4 regions of the Nonomuraea coxensis DSM 45129 genome follow, and region 1 is predicted to be linked to each of the others. Evidence: riboswitches for the same ligand, from Rfam matches in the RefSeq annotation. Region 1 holds a riboswitch; each other region holds the start of a gene.
What was found. A riboswitch is a leader RNA that binds a small molecule or an ion and turns the genes downstream of it on or off. The one in region 1 is predicted to bind cyclic di-AMP.
Positions count from the first base shown of each region.

Region 2: linked by a shared signal. The riboswitch ahead of Nocox_RS43435 (hypothetical protein) and the one ahead of Nocox_RS43815 (C40 family peptidase) in region 1 are both predicted to bind cyclic di-AMP.
Region 3: linked by a shared signal. The riboswitch ahead of Nocox_RS20440 (CHAP domain-containing protein) and the one ahead of Nocox_RS43815 (C40 family peptidase) in region 1 are both predicted to bind cyclic di-AMP.
Region 4: linked by a shared signal. The riboswitch ahead of Nocox_RS14770 (C40 family peptidase) and the one ahead of Nocox_RS43815 (C40 family peptidase) in region 1 are both predicted to bind cyclic di-AMP.

Region 1 covers NZ_CP068985.1:7,509,103-7,514,608, forward strand. The annotation lists gene Nocox_RS35180 (DsbA family protein) at 1-507, opposite strand, end outside; gene Nocox_RS35185 (O-methyltransferase) at 568-1,212, shown strand; gene Nocox_RS35190 (branched-chain amino acid aminotransferase) at 1,234-2,331, opposite strand; gene Nocox_RS35195 (3-isopropylmalate dehydrogenase) at 2,554-3,600, opposite strand; cyclic di-AMP (ydaO/yuaA leader) riboswitch at 3,713-3,853, shown strand; gene Nocox_RS43815 (C40 family peptidase) at 3,878-4,639, shown strand; gene Nocox_RS43820 (hypothetical protein) at 4,666-4,794, opposite strand; gene serA (phosphoglycerate dehydrogenase) at 5,106-5,506, opposite strand, start outside.
Region 2 covers NZ_CP068985.1:7,323,055-7,328,560, forward strand. The annotation lists gene Nocox_RS34270 (roadblock/LC7 domain-containing protein) at 123-497, shown strand; gene Nocox_RS34275 (hypothetical protein) at 501-1,343, shown strand; gene Nocox_RS34280 (roadblock/LC7 domain-containing protein) at 1,373-1,747, shown strand; gene Nocox_RS34285 (hypothetical protein) at 1,776-2,147, shown strand; gene Nocox_RS34290 (alpha/beta fold hydrolase) at 2,198-3,043, opposite strand; gene Nocox_RS43435 (hypothetical protein) at 3,106-3,975, opposite strand; cyclic di-AMP (ydaO/yuaA leader) riboswitch at 4,183-4,318, opposite strand; gene Nocox_RS34300 (DUF5302 domain-containing protein) at 4,466-4,666, opposite strand; gene Nocox_RS34305 (rod shape-determining protein) at 4,828-5,506, shown strand, end outside.
Region 3 covers NZ_CP068985.1:4,391,939-4,397,444, reverse strand. The annotation lists gene Nocox_RS20460 (hypothetical protein) at 1-202, opposite strand, end outside; gene Nocox_RS20455 (heavy-metal-associated domain-containing protein) at 199-408, opposite strand; gene Nocox_RS20450 (metal-sensitive transcriptional regulator) at 439-720, opposite strand; gene Nocox_RS20445 (MFS transporter) at 944-2,368, shown strand; gene Nocox_RS20440 (CHAP domain-containing protein) at 2,446-3,090, opposite strand; cyclic di-AMP (ydaO/yuaA leader) riboswitch at 3,103-3,249, opposite strand; gene Nocox_RS20435 (hypothetical protein) at 3,468-4,664, opposite strand; gene Nocox_RS20430 (HesA/MoeB/ThiF family protein) at 4,815-5,506, opposite strand, start outside.
Region 4 covers NZ_CP068985.1:3,172,664-3,178,169, reverse strand. The annotation lists gene Nocox_RS14780 (M48 family metallopeptidase) at 1-382, opposite strand, end outside; gene Nocox_RS14775 (gluzincin family metallopeptidase) at 396-1,292, opposite strand; gene Nocox_RS14770 (C40 family peptidase) at 1,386-1,943, opposite strand; cyclic di-AMP (ydaO/yuaA leader) riboswitch at 2,005-2,169, opposite strand; gene Nocox_RS14765 (C40 family peptidase) at 2,444-3,418, opposite strand; gene Nocox_RS14760 (NYN domain-containing protein) at 3,513-4,814, opposite strand; gene Nocox_RS14755 (phosphotransferase family protein) at 4,980-5,506, shown strand, end outside.

The sequences.
Region 1 (5,506 bases):
GGAGTCGGCGTACGACTGGCCGCGTACGCAGGCGTCCACCTGCGCGCCCGCCTTCCTCGCGGCCTGGACCAGCTCCTCGACGGTGAAGCCCGAGGCGACGCCGTGCGGGGCGGGCTGGATGGCGTACAGCTCGTCGCGGAAGGCCAGCCAGCTCGCCTCGGGGACGCAGCGCGCGGCGGCGGCGGCGCGGACGGAGTTGGAGCGCATCGGCTCGTCGCGGAAGATGGTCACGGCGTGGAAGACGACCTTGACCTTGCCCGCGCGGGCCAGCCTTTGGATCGTCGGGTCCACCTTGGCGTGCATCTCCTTGCAGACCGGGCAGTCAAAATCTTCGTAAACATCCAGTACGGGGGCGTCACCGCCGCGCTCCGCCAGCACCATGGACCCGTCGAGCTGCCGGGTCAGCCGCACCTCCGCCGAGCTCTCGCCCGGCTCGGAGAACGCCAGCACACCGAGCATGACGATCGTCGCGCACGCGACCGCGACCGCCACCAACCGCTTCATCATTCGCCCACACCTTCAGCTTGCCGATCGCGCAGACCCTACCGGAACAGAAACAATGGCCGTATGAAGGCCGACCTCCTGAGCCCCGCCGTGGCGCGTTACGTGTACGAGCACTCGACCAAGCCCGACCCGCTGCTGGAGCGGCTGACCCGCGAGACGCTGGAGATCGCGGGCGACAGCGCGGGGATGCAGATCTCCCCCGACCAGGGCACGTTCCTCACCATGATCACCCAGATCATGGCGCCCCAGGTGGCCGTGGAGGTGGGCACGTTCACCGGCTACTCGTCGATCTGCATCGCCCGGGGCCTGCGCGGCGGCCGGCTGCACTGCTTCGACGTCAGCGACGAGTGGACCTCGATCGCCCGCCGCTACTGGGCGGAGGCCGGGGTCGCCGACCGGGTGACGCTCACCCTGGGCCCGGCGCTCGACACCCTCGCCGGCTTCGGCGAGACCGTCGACCTGGCCTTCGTGGACGCCGACAAGGGCAACTACCCCGGCTACTACGAGCTGCTGATCGAACGCATGCGGCCGGGCGGGCTGCTCATCGCCGACAACACGCTGCGCCGCGGGCACGTGGCCGACCCGGCCCACGACGAGCCGACCACGGTGGAGATCCGCCAGTTCAACGACCTGGTGATCGAGGACCCGCGGGTGAGCGTGCTCATGCTGCCGGTCGCCGACGGCATGACGCTGATCACCAAGCACTGAGACGGGCGCGGGTCCCCGAGGTCACGCGATCTTGTGGACCCAGCCGTGGGCGTCGGGGCGGGCTCCGTACTGGATGCCGACCAGTTCCTCGCGCACCCGCATCGTCACGGGGCCGGGGGTGCCGTCGGCGACCGTCCAGGCCCGGTCGGCGCCCTTGACCGAGCCGACCGGGGTCACCACGGCCGCCGTCCCGCAGGCGAAGACCTCGGTCAGCTCGCCCGACTCGCACGCCGACTGCCACTCGTCGACCGAGATGAGCCGCTCCTCGGTCTCCAGGCCGAGACCGCCGGCCAGCTCCAGGATCGACTCACGGGTGATGCCGGGCAGCAGGGTGCCGGTCAGGGCGGGGGTGACGAGCTTGTTGCCGAAGACGAAGAACAGGTTCATGCCGCCCATCTCCTCGACGTACTCGTGGGACTGGGCGTCCAGCCACACGACCTGGTCGCAGCCGTTCTCGACGGCCTGGCGCTGGGCGACGAAGGCGGCGGCGTAGTTGCCGCCGCACTTGGCGAAGCCGGTGCCGCCGGGCGCGGCCCTGGTGTACTCGGTGGACAGCCACACCGACACGGGCTTGACGCCGCCGCTGAAGTACGACGCCGCCGGCGAGGCGATGACCATGTACGAGTAGGTCCTGGACGGGTAGTTGACGCCGAGCCCCGCCTGCGTGGCGATCATGAAGGGCCGCAGGTAGAGGCTGTGCCCCTCGGTGGTCGGCACCCACTCCTCGTCGGTGCGGACGAGGAGTTCGAGCGACTCGACGAACGTCTCCTCGGGCAGCTCGGGCATGGCCATGCGGGCGGCCGAGCGGTTGAAGCGGGCGGCGTTGGCGTAGGGGCGGAACATCACGATGGACCCGTTGATCTGCCGATAAGCCTTCAGGCCCTCGAACAGCTCCTGCGCGTAGTGGAAGACCGCGGTGGCCGGGTCGAGCGAGAGCGGTCCGTACGGCGCCAGCCGGGCGTCGTGCCAGCCCTGGCCCTCGGTGTAGTCGATGGTGATCATGTGATCGGTGAAGGACTGCCCGAATCCGGGGTTCGCCAGTACCTGCTCCCGCTCGGCCGCGGTGCGCGCGTGGTCGGATAGCTGCACGTCGAAGCTGAGCTTCTGAGCGATGGTCATGACGACGGTCCTTCTCTCTGCGATTTCGCGAAATCTACCGAATCCTGCGGGCCCGCGGACCCGCTATGGCGCGGCAGTTCTGCCCGAAGGCAGCTAGTACTTCCTATTGTCTCGCCGTATGGGATGACAAGCTGCCGTTGGGGGGATTCAGCCGCTTTGGACAGCAAAAAGCGCCTGGCGATCCGATGCGGACCGCCAGGCGCGTGGTGAGGCTGGGCGGCCCTAGCCGGATACTCGCGCGGTGATGTCGTCGCCGATCTGCGACGTGGTGCGGCCGGTCCAGCCGGCCAGCCGCTCGACGATGTCGTCGGCGACCGCCTGCTCGACCTTGGCGGCCTCGGCCCGCAGGCCCAGGTGGTCGAGGAGCATGGCGACCGACAGGATGGTGGCGGTCGGGTCGGCCTTGCCCTGGCCCGCGATGTCGGGCGCGCTGCCGTGCACCGGCTCGAACATGCTGGGCGCCGTGCCCTCGGGGTTGATGTTGCCGCTCGCGGCCAGGCCGATGCCGCCCGCGATGGCCGCGCCGAGGTCGGTGATGATGTCGCCGAACAGGTTGTCGGTGACGACGACGTCGAAGCGCCCCGGCTGGGTCACGAAGAACATCGACGCCGCGTCGATGTGGCAGTAGTCGGTGGTGACCTCGGGGTATTCCTCGGCGACCCGGTTGACCGTGCGCTGCCACAGGTCGCCGGCGAAGGTGAGGACGTTGGTCTTGTGGACCAGCGTCAGCTTCTTGCGCGGGCGGCTCTGGGCCTTGTCGAAGGCGTAGCGGACGACGCGCTCGACACCGTAGGCGGTGTTGAGCGACTCCTGGGTGGCGATCTCGTGCGGCGTGCCGCGCCGCATGGCGCCGCCGGTGCCCGCGTAGAGGCCCTCGGTGCCCTCGCGGACCACGATCATGTCGATGTCCTCGGCGGCGGTGTCGGCCAGCGGGGTCTCGACGCCGGGGAAGAGCTTGACCGGGCGCAGGTTGACGTAGTGGTCGAACTCGAAGCGCAGCCGCAGCAGCAGGTCGCGCTCCAGGATGCCCGGGGGCACGCTGGGGTCGCCCACCGCGCCGAGCAGGATCGCGTCGTAGCCGCGCAGCTCCTGCAGCACCGGGTCGGGCAGCGTCTCGCCGGTGCGGTGGTATCGCGCCGCGCCCAGGTCGTAGTGCGTGGGCTCGATCTTCGTGCCGACGGCTTCGAGGACCTTGAGCCCTTCGGCGACGACCTCGGTGCCGATGCCATCGCCGGGGATGACGGCCAAGCGGATGTTACGCGACTCCATGCCGGTACCTTACCGGCTCGTCTCGCCTGACGAACACTCGGTCTCATTTTCCGGACCGTTCCGAGGAACGTCCGATTTGAGAAGTTTGCGATCTTTTGACCGATTCGTTAGCGTCCGTGCCCTGCCTAATTCACGCGGCGGTTCGCGTGGAGCCGGGGACCCACTCTCCCCAGGGGCGAATCGGCATCCGCCGTAGGGCTGCTTCCAGGCCCGAGCCCGTCAGCTAACCCGGCCGGCCGTTTGGAAGGACAGTCCCCTGTCTCGCATCGCCATTCTCGTGGCGGCGGGCGCGGCCGGCGTCGCCGTGCTCGCCTCCCCCGCCCAGGCATCCACCCCAGCCCCCCAGCCCACCCCCACCCAATCCGATCCCGCCCAGCCCACCCCCACCCAGCCCGATCCCGCCCAGCCCGATCCCGCTCAGCCCACCCCGACCCAGCCCGATCCCATCCAGCCCGATCCCGCCGGGGGATCCAGCACCGCCGGAGGATCTGACCCCTCCGGCGCGTCCACCCCCGACCGCGCGCCCAAGAACGACACCCTCGACGAGCGCGCACTCACCACCACGCTCACCGGCCCGGAGCTCAAGAAGATCCGGGACAGGCAGAGCAGGCCCGCCTGGAAGATCGCGCTGCGCTTCGCCATGAAGAAGCGGGGCATCCCGTACCTCTGGGGCGGGACCGGCAGGGGCGGGTACGACTGCTCGGGGCTCATGCTCCGGGCGTACCAGAAGGCGGGGATCCAGTTGCCCCGCGTCACCACGGACCAGTACGCGGCGTACGACAAGAAGGTCTCCTGGAACAACCTCAAGCCCGGCGACCTGGTCTTCTTCAGCAACCTCGGCCACGTCGGGATGATCTCCCGGCCCGGCTACATGGTGCACGCGCCCCGCACGGGGGACGTCGTCAAGGAGGAGAAGCTGTCGAGCTGGCGCAGGAGCGCCTTCGTCGGCGGCGTCCGGCCCGACCGCAAGGGCGTGCGGGAGTGGGCGGAGCGGCGCGAGACGCCGCCGCCGTCCATGCCCGTCGCGTCAGTGCTCTGACGCGGCCTCATGAGCGAGCCGGGGCCCTACCGGCCGGACTCCTGCGGGGCGCCGCCGTTGTCGCGGCGGTCCAGCGCGGTCTGCAGGGCCTCGGCGGCCTCGTCCTTGGGGTCGTCGGCACGGTTCCAGGCGTACATCTCGTACATGGTGGTCATCTCGTTTCGCGAAAGGCGTTGGTGACGGGAGGGTCGGACCCCGGTCGCGAATCCGAACGGGGCCTGATGCCGCGGTCCGGATCACGGACCGGACGGAAGGGACTTACCGGCCGACGCACGCCGCTCACCGCGGCGAGTCGCCGACCTGCCCTAACAGGCCTCGCCGCGGCAGGTAATGAGTACGGACACCTGGCGCATGTGCTTCCACGGTAACCGAGGAATCTCGTTGGATGTCCTAGCATCTCGCATGCTGAGACGACAGAAGGCCGCCGCCCGAACCGGGGCGGCGGCCTTCCGCACGTGAGGGAGGGTCAGTCCTCCAGGTCCACGGAACGGCCGCTCTCGGCGCCGATCTCGGCCACGATCTGGTCGACGATGTCGGCCGGGATCGCCGAGTCGACGGTCAGCGCGATGAGCGCCTTGCCGCCCTTGACGTCGCGGGCCACCTGCATGGAGGCGATGTTGACGCCGTGCTCGCCGAGCAGCCGGCCGACCACGCCGACGATGCCGGGACGGTCGGCGTAGGTGAAGAACGCGAGGTGCGCCGTCGGCTCGATCTCCATCTCGTAGCCGTTGACCTCGACGATCTTGGTGATCTGGCGGGGGCCGGACAGCGTGCCCGACACCGACACCTGGCGGCCGTCGGCCAGCACGCCGCGGACGGTGACCACGTTGCGCCAGTCGGGGCTGTCGGAGCTGGTGATCAGCTCGA
Region 2 (5,506 bases), 190 kb from region 1:
GCATCGGTGTTGTTTTTCTCCGCCATCGCCGTACAAAACATTAACTCCAGCGACTGATCACGCTTCGCGGCGGTTCCGTACCTCTACGCTGTCTCCGTCCCACCGATGGCGAGGGAGGTCACGTGCTCGGAATCGACACCTGCCTGGCGGAGGTCATGGCCATACCAGGCGCGCTGGACGCCATGCTGGTCGACCACACCAGTGGCATGGCCGTGGCCTTCAGCCAGGACTCCGGCGTCGAGGCCGACCGCTCCGCCGCCGCGCTCACCGAGGCGCTGCGCGCCACCTCCGACGGGCTCGCGCGCACCTGCCCGGGCGACGTCGTCCGCATCGACGACATGCTGGTCACCACGGACAAGGGCCACCATCTGCTCCGGCTGATGGAGACCGTCTTCGAGGGGCCGCTCGTCATCTACGTACGCCTCGACCTGGAGCGAGCCAACCTCGCCCTGGCCCGGCACCGTCTCCAGTCCATCGCCGGCCGTCTGACGACGTGAGCCATGACCAAGCTGGACTCCCTCCTCGCCGGGCTCGCACGGGAGCGTTCGACCGGCGCGCTGCGGGTCGGCCGGAGCGGCACGATCTTCCTGTCGGACGGGCGCGTGACGTACATGGAGTGCGCCCAGACCCCGAGTCTGGAGCGGCTGCTCACCGCCAGGGGACGGATGTCGGAGGCGGCCCTGCGGGGCATGCAGTCCGACGGCGGCTGCGCCCGGCTGCTGCGGGAGGGCCCGATCACCCAGGGAGAGCTCCAGTACGCCGTGCTCGGCGTGGTGCTCGACGCGGCCTTCTTCCTGCTGCCGATGAGCGGGACGCGGCCGAAGTTCCGTCCCGGCGAGGAGCACTGGCTGGGCGGGCAGTGGTTCTTCGACGTGGCGGGGCTCGTGCGCGAGTGCGCCAGGCGGCGGGCCCAGCTCGCCGGGATCTGGCCCTCGGCCGACGTCGACACCAGCCCCGTGCGCCCGGCCACCGCCCTGGCCGGGCACGCGGTGACGCTCGACCGCGTCCAGTGGGAGGTGCTCGTCCAGGCCGACCGGCGGGCCACCCCGCTGGAGCTGGCCAGGCAGATCGGGCGGCCGGGCTACTCGGTGCTGCTGGCCGTGCGCCGGCTGGCCGCCGCGGGCCTGCTGTGCCCGCCGGACCCGCCGGACCCGCCGGAGCCGGAGGACCCGCTGTCCGCCGGCGACGAGCGGACGCTGCCCAGGCGGGCCCGCGGCGAGCTGCCGCGCCCGCCCCACCGTCCGGAGGCCCCGAGGCCGTCCGCCGGACCGTCCGTCACGGGGGACCCGACCGATATAGCGCTGCTGTTGCGGCTGAAGAAAGCGCTAGAGGAGCTGTCGTGAGGTTTCCCTCACTCAGGAGGAGGCCACGGGTGGAGCTGAAGCACGAGGTCCTGGAGGAGATGAGGCTCCTGCGCGAGCGCACGCCGGACGTGCGCGGGAGCGTCGCCTGCACCGTGGACGGCCTGCAGGTGGCCTGCGACCTGCCCGACGAGATCGGCGAGCAGGCGGCGGCCCTGGCGGCGGCCCTGCTCGCCATGAGCAGGCGCATGCTGATCATGACGCAGCACGGCGCCTTCGAGGAGACGCTGATCTCCGGCACCGCCGGCTTCGTGGCCTTCTACGCGGCCGGCCCCACCGTCGTCCTCACAGTCCTGGCCGGACCCGGCGCGAACGTCGGGCTCCTGCGGCTGGAGGGCAGGAAGACGGCCGCCGCCGTGGCGGCCGTCGCACCGCAGAAGCAGTGAACCCGAACCTGGCAGAGAAGGAGGAGTCATGGCGGGCATGGACGTCTCTCTCAAGGAGATGATGACGATCGACGGCGCGGTCGGCGCGGCGGTCGTCGACTACGGCAGCGGCATGGCGCTGGGCACCCTCGGCGGATCGAAGGACCTGGACCTCCAGGTCGCCGCCGCGGGGAACACCGAGGTCGTCAAGGCGAAGCTGCGCACGATGGACTCGCTGGGTCTCAAGGACAGCATCGAGGACATCCTCATCACCCTCGGAGGCCAGTACCACATCATCCGCCCGATCACCGGACGCGGCGGCAAGGGGCTGTTCCTCTACCTCGCCCTCGACCGCGCCCGGGCCAACCTGGCGATGTCCCGGCACCAGCTCCGCGGCATCGAGGAGAAGCTGGAGGTCTGAGCACCGCGCGGCCCGCGCCCTCCGTGCGGGGGGCGCGGGCCGCGGCGCGTTCAGGCGGTGGTGTGCTTGGTGATCTCGGCGACGATGTCGGGCCAGAGCGCGCGCGGCAGGTCGTGCCCCATCCCCGGGTACGTCACCAGGCGAGCCCCCGGGACGGCCGCCGCGGTGGCCTCGCCGCCCGCCAGGGGGACGAGCTGGTCGGCCTCGCCGTGCAGCACCAGGGTGGGCACGGTCAGCCGGCCGAGCGCCTCGACCCGGCTGCCGGACGCCATGATGGCGGCGAGCTGCCGGCCGGTGCCCGCCGGGTCGAAGCAGCGGTCGTAGGCCAGTCCCGCGAGGGTGGTGATGCGCTCGTGGTCCAGCTCGTAGCCGGGCGAGCCGATCATTGTCCAGGTGCGTACGGCCTGCTCCAGCACGCCGTCGCGGTCGGCGGCCGGCCGGGCCATGAGGATCGCGGCGGCCTCCGCCGTCGGCGGCGCGATCTCAGGGCCGGGGGTGGACATGATCGAGGTGAGGGTCAGCACGCGCTCCGGACGGCGGATGGCCAGCGTCTGGGCGATCATGCCGCCCATCGAGGCGCCCACCACGTGGGCCCGCGGCCAGCCGAGGGCGTCCATGAGGCCGGCGGTGTCCTCGGCCATGTCGTCCAGCAGGTACGGCGGAGCCGTGCCCGCGCCGGGCACCCCCGCCCCACCGACGTGCGTGGACAGCCCCGCGTCGCGGTTGTCGAACCGGACCACGTGGTGTCCCTGCTCGGCCAGGAGCTCACAGAGCCCTTCGTCCCAGTGGATGAGCTGGGCGCCGAGGCCCATGATGAGGAGCAGCGGGCGGCCTCCGGGGTCGCCGAAGCTCTCGTAGGCGATGTCGATGCCGTTGGCGGTTACGCGGGTCGTCACCGGACCAGAATCTCATTCTGGTCCGGTGACGTAAAGCGTTCTGAGCGGATGCCGGCGCCGGCTCAGGCGCCGCGCTTGAGCAGGCGCCGGAGGCGGTTACCGCCCAGCACCACGGCCCCGCCTCCCAGGGCCAGGGCGGCCCAGAGCAGGGCGCCGCCCACGCCGGTGCCCGCCTGCGCGGACTCGCCCTGGCGGACGGTCCCGGCCTGGCCGGCCGCGAGCTGGACGGCCGCGCCACCGGCGGAACCGCCGGCCACGCCCTGCGCCGGCGTCTCTGACTGGCCCGCCTTCTCCTGCACGGCCTTCGCCGCGCTCTGCGTGCCGGTCTTCGTCCTGACCTTCGCCGGCTGCGCGGTCCCGGTCGTCGCCGGCTTCTCCTCGGCCAGGACCTTCGGGGGCTCGGCCGGGTTGTTGTCACGCCGCGACCAGGCGCCGGTGGAGAAGGGGACCGGGTGGTTCTTCTTGCCGACCCCGGGGCCCCACTTGGTGATGACGTAGTCGACCTTGATGTGGCCCTGGCCGCCGATGCCGTCCACGCCCAGCGTGGCGGAGTTGAACCGGCCGCCGGTCAGCTCGGCGAAGGTCTTGGCGTCCAGGTCGAGCATGATGCCCCGGTTGGAGGGCACGCCTGGGCCGCGGTCGCCCACGAAGAAGGGCATCTTCTTGCCCTTGTACATCACGTAGCCCTCGGTCAGCAGGGGCCAGCTCGGGCTGGCGGCCAGCCCTTTCTGCATCGGCTTGCCGCTGGCCGGCAGGCCGGTGTCCCCGGCCCTGCCGGAGCCGTCGTCCCAGAAGTAGGAGGCGGTGGTCGAGCCTTTGAGCAGGATCTTCTCGTCGGTGTCAGCGTGGGCGGGGGCGGAGACGGCGGTGAGCGCGCCGAACGAGCAGGCGGCGAGCACGGCGCAGGAGCGCAGGCCGAAATAAGCAGACATGGAGCAGTGAGGTCCTTTGCGAGGGACAGGGACACGCGCTCAGGGGAGAAGGGCGCAGCCAGGGGAGAACACCTGACGGGGGAGGCTGCGCGGAGCGCGGAGGAGCCTGGACGAAGAGCCGCTCAGCGGGCGGCCGGCACTACGCTGTCGGGAATCTCGGCCGGTGGGGATCCGGTGTCCGGGGGTGTGACGCGGTACGACATGCGGGGGTCCTCTCCATCACGCCTACCGGGTTAGCTGACGGGTTCGGACGAGGAGATGCCCTACCGGCGTGCTGCCGGATTCACCCCAACGGACTGGGTCCCCGGTTCCCGAGAGGTTCGGGATTCGGCTGGTTGAATGGGCCACACTTAACCACGCACACAGGGACGAAAGCAAACGAATCGTCACGAATCGGACAAAAGATCTACCTGGCCGCCGGGCAAAGAAAAGGGAGGGCGCGGAATAACCGCGCCCTCCCTGGGCTACCGGACCTGCCGGACCTGCTGACTCAGCCGCCGCTCTTGCGCCTGAAGGATCGCTTGTTCGCGGCCGGGCCGTGCGTACCGTGGATCTTCGACGGATCGCCGCCCCTGCCACCCGCGCCGCCGGCCGCGTGCTGGCCACGCTTGCGCTCAAGCGCCTCGCGGAACTTGCGCTTCATCTCGTCCTCGGGAGTTTCGCTGACTTCCGGCTCCGGTGATTCCGCCATTGAGGACCTCCATGGTGTTGGGACACCCCCAGCTTCGCACGGTGTCCCTTACGACGCGAAACCGGTCCGTCAGGTAAAGGGGTACCGCTCGGTTCCTGGTGTTGCGTTGGGGTACGAGCGGATACAAATCCCGACATGATGGACAAATCGCCTGGACAGGCATGAGTGTCCTCGGCCTGGACCTGGCCGTGGATCTGGGGGCCGCGCGCACGCGGATCTACGCCAAGCGCAGGGGCATCGTCCTGGACGAGCCCTCCGCCGTCGTCCGCGACGCCAGGACAGGCAAGATCGTGGAGTACGGCGCGGAGGCCGACCCCACGAGCGGCCACGAGACCTGCCGGCCCGTCAGCGCGGGCCTGCCGGGCGACGGCGAGCTGACCCGGCGGCTGGTCAGGCACTTCCTGCGCAAGGTGCACCGGCGGCCCTTCGCGGCCCGTCCGCGCCTGGTCATGGCGTTGCCGGAGGGCGCCACGTCCATCGACAAGGCGGCCCTTCGGGACGTCGCCTACGACGCCGAGGCCCGCGGGCTCATGCTCGTCCCGCACGGGCTCGCGGCGGCGCTGGGCGCGGGCGTGCAGGTACGCGACGGCACCGGGCGGATGGTCATCGACATCGGGCAGGACGTGGCCCGCGTGGCCGTCCTGTCCCACGGCGCGGTGGTGGCCGCGGCCACGGTGCCCGTCGGCGGCCGGGCCATGAACCTCGCCATCGCCCGTCTCGTCGAGCGCGAGCACGGGCTGCTGCTCGACGAGGCCGAGGCGGAGGACGCCAAACGCCGGGCCGGCACCGACTGGAAGCCGCTGCAGCGGCACGTGACCGTCCAGGGACGGGACGCCGAGA
Region 3 (5,506 bases), 3.1 Mb from region 1:
CGGGGGTATCGTCCTTCGCCTGCGGTTGCGTGGCGTGCTCCCCGTGGGCCGCGCTCGCGCTCGCGGTGGGCGCCGTCATGGCGGCGTGGTCCTCGGCCGGGGGCGCCTCGACCGGGCCGACCGCCTTGCCCACGCCCAGGGCGCCGCCGAAGACGACGGCCAGGCCCAGGACGTACGAACCGAGCTTGACCGCGGTGTTCACGGCTTCGCCACCTCGTAACCGGCCTCCTCGACCGCGGCGACGATCTTCGCCGCGTCGACGGGGCCGTCGCTGTTCACGGTCAGCAGGCCGGTCGCCAGGTCCACCTCGACCTCGGTGACACCGGCGACTTCGCCGACCTCCTCCTTGACGGAGCTCACGCAGTGGCCGCAGGTCATGCCCTTGACGGTGTAGGTGGCGGTGCTCATGTCGATCTCTCCTTCGATCAATCCGGTCGGTCAGGAACGAACAAGCCGTGCGATGGCGTCGGAGGCCTCCTTGACCTTGGCCTCCGCCTCGGGCCCGCCCTTCTGCGTGGCCTCGGCGACGCAGTGGGCCAGGTGCTCTTCGAGCAGCGACAGGGAGAACGACTTCAGCGCGCTGGTCGCCGCCGACACCTGCGTCAGGATGTCGATGCAGTACTTGTCGTCCTCGACCATCCGCTGCAGGCCGCGGACCTGCCCCTCGATACGGCGCAGGCGCATCGCATGGTCCTGCTTGCTGTGGGTGTATCCGGCCATGTCCACTCCCCTCTCGGTCGCTTGCCCGGAACAACACCATACCCCCCTATGGTATTTCTGACAAACGCGGCGGCCTGCGCCGCGGGCCCCACAGAACCGCCGGCCCCGCCTCCGTGATCGCCCGCATGGACGCCGATCCGAACTTGACAGATACCCCCCAGTGGTATTCATTAGCCATCGCTCCTCATACCCCACCGGGGTACCCTGACTTTTGGAGACACCCATGTCCGCACCATCCCCCCGGCGCTGGACCGCCCTGGCGCTCATCGCCATGGCCCAGTTCATCGTCATCATGGACACGTCGATCATCGGCGTGGCCCTGCCCCGCATCCAGCAGGACCTCGGCTTCTCCCAGGAGAACCTGTCCTGGGTGTTCAACGCCTACGTCGTCGCCTTCGGCGGCCTCCTCCTGCTCGGCGGCCGCCTGTCGGACCTGTTCGGCGCCCGCCGGCTGTTCGGCGCCGGCTGGCTCATCCTGCTCGCCGGCTCACTCCTGGCCGGCCTCGCGCCCGAGGTGTGGGTCGAACTGACCGGCCGCGCCGTCCAGGGCGTCGGCGCCGCGCTGATCGCCCCGTCCGCGCTCACCCTGCTGATGATGCTGTTCGGCCACGCCCCCAAGGAGCTGACCAAGGCCCTCGCCCTGTACGGTGCCGCCGCCCCCGCCGGCGGCACCGCCGGCGTCTTCCTCGGCGGCCTCATCACCGAATACCTGAGCTGGCCGTGGGTGTTCTACATCAACATCCCCATCGCCGTCGTCGCGCTCCTGGCCACCGGCCCGCTGATGCCCGCCGCCCCCGCCCGGCGCGGCTCCATCGACGTGCTCGGCACGCTGACCGTCACCCTCGGCCTCGGCACCGCCGTCTACGGCGTCGTCCGCGCCCCCGAGATCGGCTGGGGCTCGGCCGGCACCTGGATCACGCTCGCCGCCGCCGTGGTGCTGCTCGCCGCGTTCGTCGCCATCCAGGCCCGCCGCCGCGAACCGCTGATGCGCCTGTCCATCTTCCGCACCCCCGGCCTGTCGGCCGCCAACCTCACCCAGTTCCTGCTCGGCGGCGCGTGGATCCCGATGTGGTTCTTCCTCAACCTCTACCTGCAGCAGGTCCTCGGCTACGGCGCCTTCCCCAGCGGCGCCGCGCTGCTCCCGATGACCGTGCTCATCATGATCGGCATGATCGTCCTGGCGCCCCGCGCCATCGGGCGCTTCGGCCCCAAGGCCACCACCGTCAGCGGCCTGCTCCTGCTCGCCGCCGGCATGGCCTGGCTGTCGCTGATCAGCCCGGACGGCGGCTTCGCCACCGACGTCCTGCCCGCCGGCCTCGTCGCCGCCCTCGGCATGTCGCTGGCCTTCATCCCCTCCCTCGGCACCGCCATCTCCTCGGCCCGCCCCGAGGAAGGCGGCCTGGCCTCCGGCATCGTCAACACCAGCTACCAGGTCGGCTCCGCGCTCGGCCTGGCCGCCATGACCGCCGTCGCCGCCGCCAACGGCGCCGGCCGGCTCGGCGACCTGCCGGCCCTCACCGACGGCTTCTCCGCCGCCTTCGTGGGAGCCGCCGCCATCGCCCTGGCCGGCGCTCTGATCGCCGCCGCGACCCTGCGCACCCGCGCCGCCGCGCCGGCCGGCGACGAGGCCACCGTCTCCCGTACGTGAGCCGGCGCCCGTCACCGATCACGGACGCGCCCCCGCTCCCGGATCCCATCCGAGGTGGGGGCGCGTTCCCAGCTCCGTCAGGCGCGGTAGTCGGGGTAGCCGTAGCCCACGACCTGCGACTTGGGCCGGATCCGCTGCTCGACCTTGCCGTTGCCGGTGTTGCCCTCGATCGCGGTGATCGTGCCGTCGCCGTTGTCCTGCTTCACCAGGCCCACGTGGTCGATGCCCGAGGTGCTCCCGCCGTTCCAGTCGTAGAAGACGACGGCGCCGGGCTTGGCCAGCGTGCCCCAGCGCTTGTTGTCCTGGAACCACTTGGCGTAGGTGACGGTGTAGGCGTCCCAGCCGACGGTGGGCCGGGCGCCGGCCTTCTCGCCGACCCAGGAGACGAACATGGCGCACCACGGGGCGTTCGCGTACGCCTGCACGCTGCCGCCGTCACGAGCGATGGTCTCCTTGGCCCGCTGCGAAGACATGTACCAGCTGTGGAACGGCGTACCGCCACCGGCCGCGTTCTCCGTCACGCCGAGCTGCGACTCGGCGATCCGCAGCACCGTCTGCGCGCTCGCCTGGGTCGCGGGCTTCCGGGCCTGCTCCTGGGAGTCACGGTCGGCGGCGAAGGCCGGGCCGGCGGCGAGAACGGCACCGGCGGCCACGCTCATCCCGACGGCGAGCCTGGAGAGGTTCGCGGGCATGAGGGTACGAACGAAGGTGTGCTTGGGCATTACGGGGATTGCTCCTTGCTTCCCTGCCGCCTACCGGGTTAGCTGACGGGTTCGGGCGTGGAAGTGCCCTACGGCGCGCCCGCGTGGAGCACGCCGATTCACCCCGGAAACACATGGGTCCCCGGCTCCGCGAGATCGCGGACTCGGCGGCCGCGTCCCACCTCGACACATGCGGTTCATGCTGGTGAGACACGGTCTCGGCAATGTGGAGACGTCACGCGACATGCTTGCGCCTGCCTGGCGTACGCCTTAAGTCCTCGAAGGTAAGCGAACCTCACAGAGAGATGCAAGCGCGGGTCTGCCCTCCGCAACGCGATCCCCTGCACAGGCGGGGATCGGCGAGCGATTTCTTTACCCACGCGCCCGCCGCTCGGCTCTCAGAGGAGCCGGCCGGAGCGGCGCAGCCGGCGTTCGCGCAGGGCGAGAGCGGGCGGCACGCAGAGCTGCACGCCGATGTAGACGGCCACGGCGAGCGCTTCCCAGAAGCCGGCCGAGGTGACCGAGCCGCTCGCGAGCCGCTCCAGCCCCCATCGCCCCAGGGAGACGACCAGCGGCAGCACGACGGTGGCGAACATCCAGCCCATGACGGCGATCCCGGCCACGTACGGGATCACGAACCAGCGGGCCACGCTCCGGTCGCGCTCCGACATCTGCGCCAGCTCGTCCGCCTCGGGCGGGCTGAGCCGGAACAGCCGGGACTTGGCCGTCAGCCACGTCGCCCGGTAGAGGTTGTGGCAGCGCAGCGCGTTGGCCAGCAGCGCGTACGCGTCGCTGCGCAGCGGCAGCGCGGCCCACTGCCAGACCAGGTTGACGACCAGGAGGAGCGAGACGGCGGCGAGGAAGTCGCCGGCGACGCCGCCCACGCCGAGCAGCCGCGCGCCCAGCGACGCCGCCAGCAGCACGACGTCGACGGCCATCCCGGCGAGGTACACGCCGTGGCGGCGATGGCGCGGCACCGTCACGATCTGGGTGAGGTCGGTCTCGTAGACCACGTACAGGCCGCGATGGCTCACCCGGAAGACGGCCGGCACGCCGATCGCGCGGCCGGCCAGCCAGTGCCAGGCCTCGTGCACGGCGCCGCACGCCATGGCGAGCAGCAGCCAGGTGAACGCCGAGAGCCCGGGGCTGGGCAGGAACCAGGCGTCCTGCCAGGACGGGCGCAGCTCGGGCCGAAACAGCAGGAGCCCGGCGGAGAGCACCGCGGCGGCCCCGTAGCAGGACCAGGCGACGGGCCCGAACAGCCGGGCCGCGGCCCCCGGGCTCACTCCCTCGATCCACTTGACCCGGCCGCGCGGGTCGGGCTGCTCCCCCGGCGGGTCGAGGAGCCCGGCGGCGGTGAGCCCGTCGAGGAAGTCCGCTCCGTCCACCGGCTCCCCGGCGACGTCACCGGCCCGCGCCGTGGCCTGGTCGAGCGAGCCGGTCTCCTGGAGCGTGGTGACGAAGACGGCGCCCGGCTCCGGCACCGCGACGAAGACGCCCAGCTCGGGCCGGCCGAGGATCCACGCCTCGCCGTCGTGGGCGACGGTCAGGCGGGCCGCTCGGGCACGCAGTTCCTCATCCGTAGAGGTGGCCATTGTCTGTCTCCAACCGAGGACGGCACCGACGTGGGAGGGCCGCGCTCCGGCGTCGCCGGAGCGCGGCCCCTCGCCCGGATCAGGAGTCCGGGTGGACCAGCTGGGTCAGCCGGGTGTTCTCGATGCGCTTGATCTCGAGCTTCACAAGGATCACCTCCCTCCGCAGACGGCACAGTCGGGGTCGCGTGGCCACTCGGTCTGGCTCGTCGCGCAACCGCGCGCGAAGTCGACGGTGAGCGGCCGGCCGGCGTACGCCGGCGGCTCGAAACCGGTCAGGTAGCGGAGCACCTCGAACGCGCCGAACGCGCCGAGCAGCCCGGCCACGGGACCGATGCCGCGGTTGGGCCGCGGCAGGCGGGCGAACAGCCGGTTCGCCGCGATCGCACCCGCGATCTCCGGGTCGTCGGGGTCGGGGAAGTCGGCCGGGTTCGCCGGGTCGGCGGGGACGCAGGCGCGGCAGGCGCTGACCCCCGGGTGCACCGACCACACCGTCCCCGTGGTGACGGCCATGCCGCCGCGGACGAAGGGGACGCCGGCGCGTACGCACGCCTCGTTCACCCAGAGGTCGATCCGGTTCGGCCGGTCGACACCCGAGGCGACGACGTCCGGGCCGATGCGGCGGACCAGCTGCGCGAGCTGCTCGGGCCCCTCGAGGTCGGCGTCGATCGCCTCGACCTGGATGCCCGGGTCGAACGCCCTGATCCACTCCGCGGCCCGCTCGGCCTTGCGCGCGCCGATGTCGGCCCAGCGGTACAGGTACTGGCGGGCGAAGTTGCGCGGCTCGACGGCGTCCCGGTCGAGCACGGTCATCGTGCCCACGCCGAGCCCGGCCAGGTGCGGGA
Region 4 (5,506 bases), 4.3 Mb from region 1:
GCTGGGCGGCGGTGAAGTCGCGGGCCGGGTCGGGCGGGTCCGTGACGGCCGGCGCCCGCCAGGGCGTGGCGAAGGCGGCCACGGCCAGGATCAGGGCGGCGAGGGCGGCCAGGGCGAGCGCGGCCTGGCGGCGCAGGCGGCCCTCGTCGTCCTGGCGGTCGTCGTCGTCCTTGCCGTCATAGGCGGGCCCGCCGCTCACGGCCCGATCACCGCCGTCGTCCACGGACCGGGCGATGCCGTCGTCCGCGGACCGGTGACCGCCGTCGTCCGCAGACCGGTGACCGCCGTCGTCCGCAGACCGAGCGCCGCCGTCGGCGGGGTCGCCGGTCGGGGGCCGGCCCGTCCTGGGCGTGGCGCCGTCCGTGTCCTGCCGTTCGCTCATCTGCCTCCCCCTCTTATCCGAGCTGTTCGCGCACGTACGCGCGCCACCGTGCCGTCAGCGTGGCCGTGGAGAGCCCGAGCCCGGCGAGCGCCCGGTCGGCGCCGATCACCTGGGCCTCACGGTAAAGCCGTACCAGGCTCCCCTCACCGAACCGGTCCGCGAGGAAGCGACACGCCAGCCAGGCCTCCTGGTACGCCCGCGCGAGCCGCGCCGGGTCGCTCCCGTCGGCGGCGAAGGCGGCGGAGCCGGGCAGTGCGCCGGGCAGACGTCCGGCGCGCACCTCGTCCGCCAGCTCGGCGGCGGCCGTGCGCACCGGCAGCCCCGAGTCGCGGTAGCCGACGTAGTCGGCGAAGCCCTCGTACAGCCAGACCGGGAGGCGGTCGGTGCCGGCGGCGACGTGGGTGAGCTCGTGGGCCAGGACGACGTCCCTGCCGGTGGGGTTGAGGCGGGCGAAGACCTCGGGGACGACGATCACCCGGTCGCCGTCGGCCAGCGCGGCCAGCCCGTCGATCGGGCCCGTCCCGGCCAGGCGGGCCGCCTCGGCGGCCGAGGCGGGGACGACGACGAGAGGGCGTACGGGCTCGCCGAGGACCGCCCCGACGCGGAGCGCGGCGGCGTCGGCCAGCCGCGCCAGCTCGGCGAGCGAGACGGACGAGGCGGACACAGCGGGCGGGGCCGGCGAGGCGGGCGGGGCCGGCTCGGAAGTCTGCCCGACGACCACCGATCGCGTCCCTCGGACGGTGACGGTCTCCCCCGGCCACGGACCGGGCGCCGCGCCCTGAGGCGGCGCGGGAGCGGGCGCGAGCGGCGCGCTCGCGGCCGGGACGACGGCGAGGGCGGCGAGGAGCGGCACCAGGAGCACGAGGGCCGCCGGTGCGGCTCGCCGGCGTCGGCTCACCTGCTCGGACACGATGCACGATGGTAGCCGGGCGGGACGGGTGCCCGGGTGCGGAAAGGCGACAGCCCCGCCCGATCCCGTACGGGGATCGGGGCGGGGCTGTGGTCACATACCGGGACGTACCGCGCCGACGAAGGACGATTTACGCCATCCGCTCAGCTTGTCGATGCGCACCCGTTCGCCGGTCCTGGGCGAGTGGATCATCTTGCCCTTGCCGACGTACATGCCTACGTGGCCGAGCCCGCTGAAGAACATCAGGTCGCCTGGCTTGAGCTTCTTCCAGGAGACCTTCGTCCGGGTGCGGGCGAACTGGCTGCTCGCCACGCGCGGGAGCCTGACCCCGGCCTTCTTCCAGGCGTACTGGACGAGTCCGGAGCAGTCGAACGAGCCGGGACCCGTGCCGCCGTAGCGGTAGGGGTCGCCGATCTGGTTCTTGGCCACGGCGACGGCCCGGTGGGCCTTCGCCTGCTGCCGAGCGACCTTGCGCGCCTTGGCCGACCTGGCGGTCTTGACGGCTTTGGCGGTCTTGGCCGACTTCGACGACGTCGTGATGGTCTGCACCGTGGTCGCCGAGGTGATGGCCGCGTCGCTCGTCGTCGCCGCCTGAGCCGTCGGGGCATGGAGGATGGCGCCTCCGGCCGTCACGGTCATGGTGAGCGCCACGCCACCGAGGGCAAGGCGGGACAGACGGGGGTTGTGCGGGGAGGTAGACAGGATTTCTCCTTGAGACTTCCACGAACGCCTACCGGGTTAGCTGACGGATTCGGGCCTGGAAGTAGCCCTACGGCGCTTTCGAGCAGCGCCGATTCACCCCTGATCCCCTAGGGAGTGGGATCGGTGGTTCCCCGGCTCCGTGCTCCTGGCCGCACGGATTCGGCAGGTCGCCGCCCCTGCGAGGTGTCCTCAAGGGGATGTGCGGGGGGCGACCGGCGGATGAAGATCGCGGCGACATGGCGTGTCACCGCGAGGCCAGAAGCTACGCCGACAGGTCACGGATCGGCAAAGCGGACGGCGGCTTGTCAAGATCAGACAGGGGGTCGAGTCAGGACGGAAACCCCTGCTGGAACCCCGAGCTCCGTTACCGGAATGTGACCATACTCACACTTCTCAGAACACAGCCGAGTAAGGTGTGATTTGCCGGGTTTATGGCAGTTTGAGGGGCGTCAAGGGCGGATGGCGCCGACGAGCCGCCGCCCGTACGCGGACAGCTTGACGATCTTCACGACGTCGCCCGTCTGAGGCGCGTGCACGATCTGCCCGTTGCCCGCGTAGATGCTGACGTGTCCCAGCCCCTCGCTGAAGATCAGGTCACCGGGCTGGAGCGCGTCCAGGCTCACCCGGCGGCTCGCCCCCCACGCCCACTGCTGCCACGTCGTACGCGGCAGCGAGACGCCCGCGGCCCGCCAGGACGCCTGCGTCAGGCCGGAGCAGTCCCAGCCGCCCGGGCCCGTCCCGCCGAACACGTACGGCTTGCCGACCTGCGCGTAGGCGAAGCGCAGCACCGTGGCCGCGTTCCCCGACGCCGAGCCGGTGTACTTCACGCCGGCGCTGTTGGGGTTGCCGGGGTTGTAGGCGTTCAGCTTCTCCAGCAGCTTCTTCTGCTGGGCGATGAGCCTGAGGATCTCCGCGCGTTCCTTCTGGACCCCGTCGCGTTCCTTGTCGGCCACTTCCAGGGCCTTCTCCGCCTTGTCCCGCTCCGCCTTGAGCCCGCGGTTCTCCCGGTCGAAGGCGTTCAGCTTCTCGGCCCGCTCCTTGGAGACCTGGCCGGTCAGCGCGAGGCGGGCGAGGAAGTCGTCGGGGTCGTCGGCGCCGAGGAATCCCGGCAGGGACGTGATGTCGCCGCCGAGCTGGTAGCTGTCGACGGCCATGGTGATCACCTGCGCGCGCAGGTCGGCGACGGTGGCCAGCTTGCGCTTGTAGCTGTCGTTGAGGCCGGTGTAGGTGGATTTCGCCTTCTTGTACCGCTCGGTGGCCGTGTTGTAGCGGTCGACGACCTTGTCCGCCTTGTCGTTGAGCTTCTCCAGCTTGGCCTTGGCCTGGGCGAGGGTGGGTCTGGGATCGGCGATCGCGGCCCCGGTGGGGGAAAGCACCAGTCCGAACACGATCCCCGCGGCCACCGGCACCCGGCCAAACCTCACTGCGTCGCCTCCCAGGGGGTAAACATCTGGGGCGAATAGTACAGAAGTGGCGGGTGGGGTCTCACCTCAACGGGTAAAACCCATGATTCGTAATCTAGGCGCGACCAAGGCGGCGCAGCAGCAGGGCAGACGGAACCGGTCTGGCTCCCATGCGCCGCACCGATTCGGCCACCTCGCGGTCGGAGGACACGACGGCGATGGCCCGCCCCGGCGGCTCGACCCGGACGAGCTGCCGGATGAGGTCGTCGGCGATCTCCCCGGGGTCGCTGAAGAGCACCCGCACCCCGCGCGGCGCCACGACCTGCACGGGAGCGTTGAGCTCGGCCCCGTCGAAGACGACGGTCATCTCGACCCTGGTCTGCGCGGCCAGCCCGCCGAGGTTGGTCATGAGCCGGTTGCGCTGGTCGGCCAGGGTGAGCGTGCCGTAGCCGGTCTTGGTGACGTTGTAGCCGTCGATGATGAGGTGGATCTGCGGGATCGCGAGGAGCTGGTCGAGCAGTTGCGGGTCGTCGTCGGCCAGCGCCCGCGCGGGCACGCCGCGCACGCCCGGCCGCTCGCCGGGATGGGCCGCGACCGAGTCGGCGGGGCGGCTGATGGTCGCCGGCAGGCCGAGCTCCCTGCGCAGCCCGGCCGAGGCGTCCTGAAGGGCGTCGAGCAGCACCCTGATGCGGGCGTCCTCCAGGCTGCGGCCCTCGCGGGCGGCCCGGCGCGAGGCTTCGAGCTGCTTCTCCACGTCGGCCAGCCGCTCGCGCAGCCGGCGCAGCTCGGACTCGCCCGCGCTGCCCGCGGCCACGGCGGCGGTGCGGGCCTCCTCGGCCGCGCGTTCCATCTCCTCGGCCCTGGCGAGCGCGGCCTTGGCCCGCTCGCGGGCGTCGTGGAGCTTGCGCCGCAGGTCGGAGTTCTCGGCGCGGGCGGCCTTGATCTGCTCGCGCAGCCGGTCGGTCTCCTCCTTGGCGGCGCTCTTCTGCGCCGCGAGCTGCTCGCGCAGCCGGGAGACCACCTCCTCGCGCTCGGAGCCCTCGGCCGCCGCGGCGGACTGCTGGAGGTCGCTGCGGGCGAGCTCGATCATCTCCTCCCAGCCGGGCGGCCGGGTGAGGTAGGCCGCCGCGGCCACCAGCACGGGATCGGCCGCGGGCGGGACGTGGCCGTCGGCCAGCGAGGCGACCAGCTCGGGCCAGCCCGCGGCCACCGACTCGGCGACCAGCTCACGGAACTTCTTGTCGTTCTCCAGCTGGGCGGCGATGGGGGCGCTGCCCAGCTTGGCTCTTTTGCGCGCCTCGAACTTGGCGATGCCACGCAGCGGCGGGGGGACCGAGACAGCGGGCAGCGTCCCGAGAACCGTGGCCGCCAGGTCGACGACATTGAGCCGGACCTGCTCGGGAAGCGGGCGAGACAAGCCTTCACCCGCTGAACTCATCCCACTTGTCCCTTCGTGACATGCCCTTTCAGACAAGGGTACGGCTGCCGCGTACCTGACCGTAACGGCCACCCGTGTATGGACGAGCGCTTGGTCGGGGGTGTACGACAGGTGAACGGCAGGTGTTCACCAGGGAGGCCGACCGTGACCGAGCAGATGCGCACCTCCACCCGTGACCTGGAGGAACTCCGCGAGCAGGTGACCGCGTGGCTGCGCGGCAAGGTCGGCCAGGACGCCTCCGTCTCGGAGCTGGAGCGCCCGACCGACAACGGCATGTCGAGCGAGACCCTGTTCTTCACCGCGGACTGGGACGGACGGCGAACCCGCTGCGTGGCACGGCTGGCACCTGCGGGAGAAGCGGTTCCGGTCTTCCCCGAGTACGATCTGCGGTCACAGTTCGAGATCATGCGCTTGGCCAGGGAAAAAGCTGGAATCCCAGCGCCGAGGACCCTCTGGTTCGAGCCGGACCCGGCGCCGCTCGGCACCCCGTTCTTCGTCATGGAGCGCGCCGAGGGGCTGGTGCCGCCGGACCTGCCGCCGTACACGTTCGGCGGCTGGCTGTGCGAGGCGGCCCCCGAGGACCAGCGCAGACTCCAGGAGGCCGGCGTGGCCGTCGTGGCGGCGCTGCACCGGACCCCGTTCACCGCGGACGAACTGGCCGGTTTCGGACC